Regions from separate parts of the Butyricimonas muris genome, predicted to be linked through region 3. Evidence: riboswitches for the same ligand, from Rfam matches in the RefSeq annotation. Region 3 holds a riboswitch; each other region holds the start of a gene.
What was found. Region 3 has a riboswitch for cobalamin ahead of ACK8P8_RS18360 (ABC transporter substrate-binding protein). Riboswitches for the same ligand answer to the same signal wherever they lie in the genome.
Positions count from the first base shown of each region.

Region 1: it holds a riboswitch for cobalamin, as region 3 does, so the genes downstream of both, ACK8P8_RS13550 (DUF5074 domain-containing protein) here and ACK8P8_RS18360 (ABC transporter substrate-binding protein) in region 3, are expected to answer to the same signal.
Region 2: it holds a riboswitch for cobalamin, as region 3 does, so the genes downstream of both, ACK8P8_RS13540 (PKD domain-containing protein) here and ACK8P8_RS18360 (ABC transporter substrate-binding protein) in region 3, are expected to answer to the same signal.

Region 1 covers NZ_JBKEIT010000007.1:292,224-295,468, reverse strand. The annotation lists gene ACK8P8_RS13560 (DUF5074 domain-containing protein) at 1-89, shown strand, start outside; gene ACK8P8_RS13555 (PKD domain containing protein) at 97-1,116, shown strand; cobalamin riboswitch at 1,300-1,508, shown strand; gene ACK8P8_RS13550 (DUF5074 domain-containing protein) at 1,674-3,152, shown strand; gene ACK8P8_RS13545 (hypothetical protein) at 3,165-3,245, shown strand, end outside.
Region 2 covers NZ_JBKEIT010000007.1:288,868-292,112, reverse strand. The annotation lists gene ACK8P8_RS13545 (hypothetical protein) at 1-564, shown strand, start outside; cobalamin riboswitch at 851-1,059, shown strand; gene ACK8P8_RS13540 (PKD domain-containing protein) at 1,222-2,184, shown strand; cobalamin riboswitch at 2,450-2,634, shown strand; gene ACK8P8_RS13535 (ribonucleoside triphosphate reductase) at 2,733-3,245, shown strand, end outside.
Region 3 covers NZ_JBKEIT010000012.1:97,611-100,855, reverse strand. The annotation lists gene ACK8P8_RS18370 (BamA/TamA family outer membrane protein) at 1-522, opposite strand, end outside; gene cobI (precorrin-2 C(20)-methyltransferase) at 611-1,327, opposite strand; cobalamin riboswitch at 1,513-1,707, shown strand; gene ACK8P8_RS18360 (ABC transporter substrate-binding protein) at 1,729-2,883, shown strand; gene ACK8P8_RS18355 (iron chelate uptake ABC transporter family permease subunit) at 2,917-3,245, shown strand, end outside.

The DNA of each region.
Region 1 (3,245 bases), on a different contig from region 3:
TTAGCGGGGATGAACCAGAATTAAGTGCAAATTACGAAAATCACACGGCATTCCCCGCCGGCACATTCTTCACTTATAATTTTGAATAAACGGTTCATGAAAAAGAATTTACTTTATATATTAGCTATTCTGGCTATCACGGGAATGTGGAGTTCCTGTAGCGATAATGATGGCGGAGAAGATGAACCGGAGATGCCTCTTACCGCACCGGAGGTGTCTGTACAGAACTTGAGCTTGAAAAATGCTATTCTTCCCGCAAAAGCAGTAAGATTAAGAGCGAATATCATCAATACCACGCATGCTGACCTGCAATGGTTCGTGGAGGGGAAGGCAACATCAACAGACACGATATACGAATTCTCGTCCGCCACAGAGGGAGAGTATAAAATCAAGGTGACGGCATCCAACATCTTGGGCGAGGCATCGGACAGCACGTATATCACGGTACAGGACGGTTTCAAAATCTCGGATGTCAAAAACTGGACGGGCGAGGGCGAGTGCCGCTCGGTGCTGGCGATACAATGGGTAAAACCGGAGGTGGAGGATTTATTGCACCCGACAGACGAGGATGTCTTTTTCCGGGCGTGGGGATACAAGTGGAATAAACCGCAAAAAAGGGAAGATACCCCCACAGGAGAGGAGATGATTATTGCCATTGCCAAGGAAGATCCCCGTTTGTTTGTCATCGTTCAGGTCGACGGACACGGGACTGCCATCAAAGGATTCGGCTATGACGGCAACGGTGACGGAAAAATCTCAATTGAAAGCGATGATTTCGTGCACAACAAAATAGAATACAAGGGGATTTCTTTGACAGAAGCGGATTTCACGAATGGCATATACGTGCAAAAACAAGAGGATAACATTGATGACGTCAGGGTTACCAGCGAGGGCGACTGGTGGATGGGCGGCTGGTACGTGGCTTATGCATCCTACTGGTTGGGATACGGGGAAGCCGTACTGGAAGCGGAAGAGTACGAGTATTCCAATTTCTACGCCAGTAACCGGGAACTGGAAGACGAGTGCTGGGATGCATGGACATTCTCCCCGATTAATGACGCAGAACAAAATATCCTACCCATACCCCGCTTGTTGAAAGCAGCAGCCATCAAATAGCAATAGCATATTCCAAAATACTTAACTAAAAAATAATTTTATACTTGAGCTCCCGGATGATCCGGGAGCTTTTTTACTTCCACATCATCAACATATTTCAAGAACAGGCTAAAAGGATATCGCTCTGGATGTAAAATGTAAAAAAATACTTGATTATTTAACATCATTCCTCTATCTTCGCGAAGAATAATGGAAGTGAGTGGTGTCCCGATTCGCGAATCGCGTTTCGGGATGAAAAGGGAATCAGGTGTAAATCCTGAACAGAATCCCCTGCTGTAAGTTTCACTGTACTTCCCGGGCATACTTTATCCACTGTCCCCGACACGAGGGACGGGAAGGAAGCCCCGGAGAAGGAAACGAGTCAGAAGACCTGCCACAAGCTAATATGTTTCATGTTCAATGGGAAAGGAGAACATAAACGCCAGTACCGCTTACAAGTCGATATTTGACGCCATCTTTTTCCTACAAACAGAAATGTTTGTATCCACGTGGGATACTTGGGTATGAATTAATTATTGCGTTTTTTAATATATAAAATTAATTCAAAAAAAACTATTATGAAAAAGTTGTATTTATTATTTATCGTGTGGGGATTGATGAGCTCGTTGTTTAGCGCATGTAGTGATGATTGTGATTGTATTCCATACCAACCAGAACCGGAAGTACCGACAGCACCTGTCGTAACAATTACCAATAGTGAATACACCATGCTACTAACAGATTCTATCGTTTTCAGAGCAAATATTACCAGTGAATTACCCGCCACTTACCTTTGGACTATCGGAGGACAAGAAGTATCCACCGACTCTATTTACGTGTTCAAGGCTGATGCCGTAGGCGTATACACGTTACAAGTAACAGTCACTAACGAAGCCGGGAATCAAATTCAATCGGTACAAGTTATCGTAAAAGAAATCACCAAAGAAGAAACCCCTGAAGGAAAATACAAAAATGGGACATTCATCCTGAACGAGGGGCTAATTGGAACGTATGGTTCTTTGATTTTCATCAACCCAGATGGTAATATTACTGACAATGTCTATTTTCGAGAAAACGGGAAACGATTATGGTCTCTAACTCAAGACTTATTCATTCATAATAACAAGATGTATATTATCGCCCAAAAAGGGGATGATGCCTCCATGAATTACGGAGCAATCACCATTCTCAACGCAGAAACCTTAAAAGAGGTATTCTCTTACTCATTCCCCCCAGAATTAGGATTTACTTCTCCTACCCATATCGCTGTTTTAGGAGAAGATAACATATATATACGAGATGAGAACAGCATAAGTGTCTTCCATCCCTCAGACCTTTCCATGACAAGAATAGCCGGAACAGAAAAAGCTCATAAAAATACAATGGCTGTCGTAGACGGAAAATTATTTGCAGCTATCTATAATCAAAAATCCTTAGTCGTTATTGAAAAAGGCAAAACAGAAATTACAACCACGATTGAATTCGATGGAAATGTATCCGGAATTATCAAATCATCGGATGACAAATTATGGGTATCGGACGAAAGTGGTAAAATTTCAAAAGTAGACCCAAACTCCTACGAGATCATAGCCTCGAATCAATTAACTGGAGAAGCCGCAGAACGATTGAAACTCAATCCCCCAAGTAGTCAAGCCGCCGCTCCTCATATTACCGCCAAGGGGGATACACTATACATGAGTGCCACAAAACCAAGCATATACTTCCACATCTTCAGCAAAGACACAACAGCCCTAATGGTTGATGCAACCCAATATATTCCAGCCTCTCCGGACTATTTTGAAGCCCAAAATTTTCAAGCATACAATACATGTGCAGTGGATCCTGTCACGGGCAGAGTTTTCTTGAACACGCTTAAAGGCTGGGGAGGATTACGGCACAACAACCATATCTCAATTTTTGATTTTACCATTGTTGTTACTTATAATAAATACACGAAAAAATATAAAAATACAATTACACCAAGACTTTGTAAAGATTACGCAAACTATTTAGATTATCCTGCCAATATATATTTCACCCACAATTTTCAACATTAAAATTCAGAAACAATGAAAAATCTTTTAAATTTGATTTTCGCTTGCATATTTGCAAGTTTTATCTTGTCTTGTAGCGAAGACATGTACACACTA
Region 2 (3,245 bases), on a different contig from region 3:
AATAGTTCTATACTTGCCATCCAATGGGTGAACGCAAAAGATATCACCAAGCCTCAAGATAATGAAATCCATTTTTTAGCATGGGGATATTACTGGGATAGTCCTACTCCAACAGGAATGGACATGGTTATGGCTATTGCTCAAAAAGATCCGCGTTTGTATGTGGTTGTCGGAGAACAATGGGGAGGTATCGTTATAAAAGGATTTGCTTATGACGGAGATAACGACGGCTTTATCAAAATTTGTAAAGGTTCAACAGTTGTTTTAACTGAAGAAAATTTCACAAATGGCATCTATTGGGAAGAAGGTCAAAGTTTTGATGGACTGACTCCTAGTGATCCGGATGATCTTTGGATGGGAGGCTGGATGGAAACCTATGCCACATACTGGTTAGGCGCAGAAGGTATCAACGTTCCAAGCCAATATACATACTCAACAGAACTAGTAGACCAACGCCAATTGAAAAAAAATTCTTGGGATGCTTGGACTTTCTCCACTATTAACTCCGCAGAAGTTAATGTAGATCCTAGACCAGATTTAATGAAAGCCGCACCCAATAATTAAAAAAGCAATAGCAGGATAATACACTTGTAAAACGACCGAAAATTTTATTTTTCGGTCGTTTCTTTTTTTGCACATATAATTTCTTAAAGTAAAATATAACACACTAATTACAAATACAGCAAGATACACTTTCCAAGAAAACTATTCTATTTGAAAACCGATTGTATAATCCGATTATTTTATCATACATTTATACTACTTCTATAGTTTCGGATTTATAAATAAGGTCTAAACTTAAAAAAACAAAAATACTTGACTTTTTAACATCATTCCTCTATCTTCGCGAAGAATAATGGAAGTGAGTGGTGTCCCTATTCGCGAATCGCGTTTCGGGATGAAAAGGGAATCAGGTGCAAATCCTGAACAGAATCCCCTGCTGTAAGTTTCACTGTACTTCCCGGGCATACTTTATCCACTGTCCCCGACACGAGGGACGGGAAGGAAGCCCCGGAGAAGGAAACGAGTCAGAAGACCTGCCACAAGCTAATATGTTTCATGTTCAATGGGAAAGGAGAACATAAACGCCAGTACCGCTTACAAGTCGATATTTGACGCCATCTTTTTCCTACAAACAGAAATGTTTGTATCCACGTGGGATACTTGGGTATGAATTAATTATTGCTTTTTTAATATATAAAATTAATTCAAAAAACAGTTATGAAGAAGTTGTATTTATTATTTATCGTGTGGGGATTAATGATCTCATTGTTTAGCGCATGTAGTGATGACAAGGAGCAAGAGCCCCCTTATATTCCTACCCTACCGGAAGTTTCCATCATTAACGTGAGCGGAATCACTACTTGCCTTCCGAAAGAAACCGTCGAATTGAAAGCAAGGTTGCTCGATCCCACGGACGTTGCCCTTCTTTGGACACTCGAAGGGGAACAAGTTTCCACCGACTCTGTTTATAAATTCACTCCCGAAGATTTCGGAGAATACCGAATCATCCTCACGGCGACCAATTCCGTGGGTTCCGATGCCGACACATTGACAATCAACGTATCTGACGGTCAATTCCGTTTCGCCAACATAAAAAACTGGACAGGGGAAGGTGAAAACCGCTCTGCTCTCGCAATTCAATGGATCACCGGTACCAATATGCTAGAACCCGCAGATGACGAAGTTTTCTTTCTCGCATGGGGATATCGCTGGGAAAAAGGGACAGAACCTCTAGGTATTGATATGTTGCGGGCGATCGCGAAAAAAGATCCCCGCCTTTATGTTGCTAAATCGGGCAGTTATATTATCGGTTTTGGCTATGATGGAAATAATGACGGAAAAATTGAAGTAAGTAACGGAAACTTGACAATCACTCAAGACAACTTTGTTGACGGCTTCTATGAACTTTCATCCCAAGACTTTGATAATTTGAAACCCGTTGATCCGGAAGATTATTGGTTAGGAGGGCTATACGAAGCTTATGCCAGTTATTGGCTAGGACAGGGCAACGTAGTTCCGGATGCCGAAGAATTCGACTATTCCAACCTTTTCGTGATCTATCGTCCTTTGGAAGACCTTTCTTGGGATGCATGGACTCTGTCCCCCATTGACTATGAGGAGATGAGGAACACTCTACCCATCCCCCGTCTATTGCAAGCGGCAGAACCCAACAAAAAATAGTCATAGACTATCATTCTGAAAAACCCGATTGCTAATCAAATTCAAGCAATCGGGTTTTATTTAAAAAAAAGCTTACTAGCGTACTACGTTGTTATTCACATTTGACTATAAATTTTCCAAATTCAAAAAGACAACAAAACACATCTATCCAAAAAGTTATCCAATTTTTATTATAATAAATTATAATTCAAAGCATTAACAACACATATATTTCAAGGAAATTATTTTATTTGAAAACCACTATTGAAATACAATTATTTTATCATACATTTGCCATGCATTCGGTTCACTCCGGTGACGAACAGGGAAGCAGGTGAAAATCCCGCACTATACCCGTAGCTGTAAGCTCTATTCAACGCTTGAATCAATGATCCACTGTCACGCTGTCGACGGGAAGGAGATTCAAAAGCGAGAGTAAGTCAGAAGACCTGCCGATTGCAAATAAATTGGAGCTTTCGGGTGAAAAGCGAAAAAGACAATTCTCTGCCATACACGATCTTTTCTCGTGTTTTCCCCGAAGTATTTTTTTAATTATTAAAATTTTAATCATGGAAACATCAACCACGTTCTCAAGAATCGTGAAACGCAACGGGGAAATTTGCGATTTCAAACCGGAAAAGATTGAACAAGCTATTTTTAAGGCAACGAGAGCCATCGGACAGCCCGATCGTAAAACGGCACGTGCCCTGTGTGACAAAGTCGTGCAAATTCTTGCCGCAAGCACACCGGAAAAGGAACTCCCGCACGTGGAACAGGTACAGGACACCGTGGAACTGGTGCTGTTCCAACACGGCGACCTGCAACTGATGAAAACGTACTTGCTTTACCGCAAGCAACACGAGCAAATCCGAAACTCGAAGACCTTACTGACAAATATAGAGGTAATGGATAATTACCTGTCATTGAGCGACTGGAGAGTAAAAGAGAGTGCTAATTCCTCGTACTCGCTGCAAGGATTGAATCAGCATATATCCACACAAATCACCTCCAATTACTGGCTAAGCCAACTCTACCCGGAACGGGTATCGGAAGCGCACAAAAGCGGGGCGTTGCATATCCAC
Region 3 (3,245 bases):
GTAGAGGTTGGGTGCCAGACGCCACAGGAGTTCTAGTTTGACTTGTTGTTCCAGTCGTTTATATTCGGTGTTGCGGTCTTCATGTCTGCCGGCTTCATAACCGATGCCCCAGAATTCGCTGGGGAAGGAGAAAAAGTACATGTTGGCGTTGAGCCGGAAACGGTCACGCGGGAAGATGCTATTGTTCCGGATTCCCAGCAGGTAGAAACCCGTGGTGGTGATGTCCCCGTAGATGGCGACGTTGGAGGGGGATATGGTTTTGTCGTGCCGGTCGATACGGTACAGCCCGGATGCCACGAGTCCGAGCCCCAGTTTGGTGTCGCTCGAAAAATGCGGTCCCCCGATAATAGAGAAGTCGAATCGCTTTTCGGCTTTCTCTTTGTTGGCGTCCGCGAAATAACGGTAGAACCGATGGAAGAATCCGGTCTTCACGGGTGTGGTGTCAACGGTGACCGTGTCTTGCCCGGTGGCGGAAAGCGACAGGACGCATAATAACGCGATATATAGTGTATGTCGAATCATTTCAGATTGATAAAGTTAAATTAGCATAGATTAAACAATCATTCATCTCGTGATTTCCTTGTACGCAATATTTGTGCCAATTGTTGGGTTAGCCGACAGAGATTCTTTTGGCAGGTCGTATAATCATTAGGGAAAAGTAAGGGAATTCGATTTCCACGAGGGCGTTCCGGTCGGTTTCATGTTGTTCGTTCGCGGTACCCACGTTTTGGTAATAGTGGTATTCGGCATCCGGGTGTTGACGGATGAATTCGTGGACGGTATCGGTGCATTGCGATAATTTCATGATGACGATAACGTGGTTCGTGGTGGTGAGTTCGTGAAGTTCTTCCGGCGTTGTTTTGCCCGGCAGGACGACGAGTTTTTCTTCCTGTTTCACGATATGAAGTCCCGATACTGCTCCCGCGGCGATGAATGCGGGTACTCCGGCAATGACGGAGGTGGGGATATGCATGGAGGCGAGTTTTTCGAACATGTAGTTGCCGGAAGAGTAGAAGCCGGAATCGCCTTCGGCAGTGACGGCAACCGTTTTCCCCTCGGCAACCCGTGCTGCGATTTCGAGGCAGAGTTCATCGTAAGCCCGATTGGCAAACGTGCGGTCTTTGGACATCGGGACGTGGAAGACTCGGATTTTACTAGCCTCGACGGGTAGGGACAGGATGATGTCCTGAGAGTACGATTTGAAAGTCCCTTCTTTGCTTTTCGTGCCGGGGCAATAGATTACGTCAACTTCCTGCAAGGCTTTTAATGCCTTGACCGTTATTAACTCCGGATCGCCCGGACCGAGGGAGATGCTGATTACTTTCATAGTCTATTAAGTCTATAAAGTCCGTAAAGTCTATAAGGTCCATAAGGTCAGTTCTCGAAGTTGTCGTGATGTTTCTGGTGTTTGGGACTTTACGACTTTATGGACCTTATGGACTTTATGGACCTTTTGAACTGATTCCGGGTGCAAAAGTCGTTAAAAAACGGATACGCTCAAAATAATATTTATATATTTGCAGGCGTCTTGGTGCTTCCGTGTTGGAAGAAAAGGGAATCCGGTGAAATTCCGGGGCTGTCCCCGCAGCTGTAAAGTCGTTTCCTGCCTCGAAGGTGGGCAGATCTTTTCGATAAAACCACTGGATTGGAATCCGGGAAGGAGAAAAGATGACAAGCCAGAAAACCTGCCAGATGACACGAATGATTAATACTTTCGGAGGAAAAGAGATGAATGGATTAGTACGTTTATTGTGTATTTTGTGTGCTTGCGGAGTGTTTTGTTGCTGCAAGTCGAAAACGAGTAAGAAGTCGGTCGAGAAACAGACCGTTCAGGCGGGGAGCGATTCGATTCCCCGGGTTCGGATTAAATACGCTAAAGGGTTTTGGTTGGAGTACCGGGACGGGTATGCCGTGTTGAATATCAAAGACCCGCAGGAGAGTAGCCACACGTGTTACCAGTACGCTTTGATTCCCCGGGGAAAGAAGGTGCAAACCCCGGCAGAGTTGCCCGTGGTGGAGGTTCCGGTGCGAAGCGTGGTGTGCATGACTTCTTTGCAGTTGTCTAATTTTATCAAACTGGACGCGATAGACCGGGTGGTGGGTATCACGAGTACCCGTTTTCTTTTTAACGGGGAGATGCAGAAGCGGGTGGACGAGGGGAAGACTCGCCGTATCGGGATAGAGGGGAATTTTGATAACGAGATTATCATGAGCCTGAATCCCGACCTGATGCTGATTTCGCCTTTTAAACGCGGGGGGTATGATGCCGTGAAAGATATCGGGATTCCTCTAGTGCCGCATCTCGGGTACAAGGAGATGACTCCTCTCGGGCAGGCGGAATGGATTAAGTTCGTGGGGTTGTTGCTGGGAATGGAGGATAAGGCGGGATTGGAATTTGACCGGATGGAGAACCGGTATAATTCGTTGAAAGCGATGGTCGGTGACGTGCAACGTCGTCCCGTGGTGTTTAGCGGGGAGCTGAGAGGCGGGGTGTGGTATGCCGTGGGGGGAAAGAGTTTTCTGGCACAGCTTTTCCATGACGCGGGGGCGGATTATTTCTTGAAAGACGACCCCCGTTCGGGTGGGGTGACGTTGGATTTCGAGACGGTGTACAATCAGGCGGAGAGTGCCGACTACTGGAGAATCGCGAATAGTTTTGCCGGGGAGTATTGTTATGCGGCGTTGAAGGCGCAAGACGAGCGTTACGCTGATTTCAAGGCTTTTAAGGATAAACGTGTCATTTATTGTAACATGCGGGAGAAGCCGTTTTACGAGAGTATGCCCGCCGAACCGGAGGTGGTGCTTGCCGATATGATTCGGGTGTTTCACCCGGGTGTGTTGCCCGACCATGAACCGGTGTATTACGATTTGCTTAATAAATAAGAGTGCATGGGACGAGGGAGAAATACGATATGGATGTTTTTTATCACGGTGTCTATCGTGGTGTTCTTGTTATTGAATATGTTGTTGGGCTCGGTGGCTATCCCGTTTTCATCGGTTTGGAACGTGCTGACGGGTAGCGGGGAGGAACCGGTGGCTTGGCAGAATATAATTTTGAAGTCCCGGTTGCCGCAGGCGTTGACGGCGTTGGTGGCGGGTGCAGGACTTTCTATCAGCGGGTTGCAGATGCAGACTATTTTCCGTAATCCGCTGGCGGGACCTTCCGTGCTGGGTATCAGTTCGGGGGCGAGTCTGGGGGTGGCTTTCGTGGTGTTGTTGTCCGGTAAACTGGGGGGAGTGGCCTT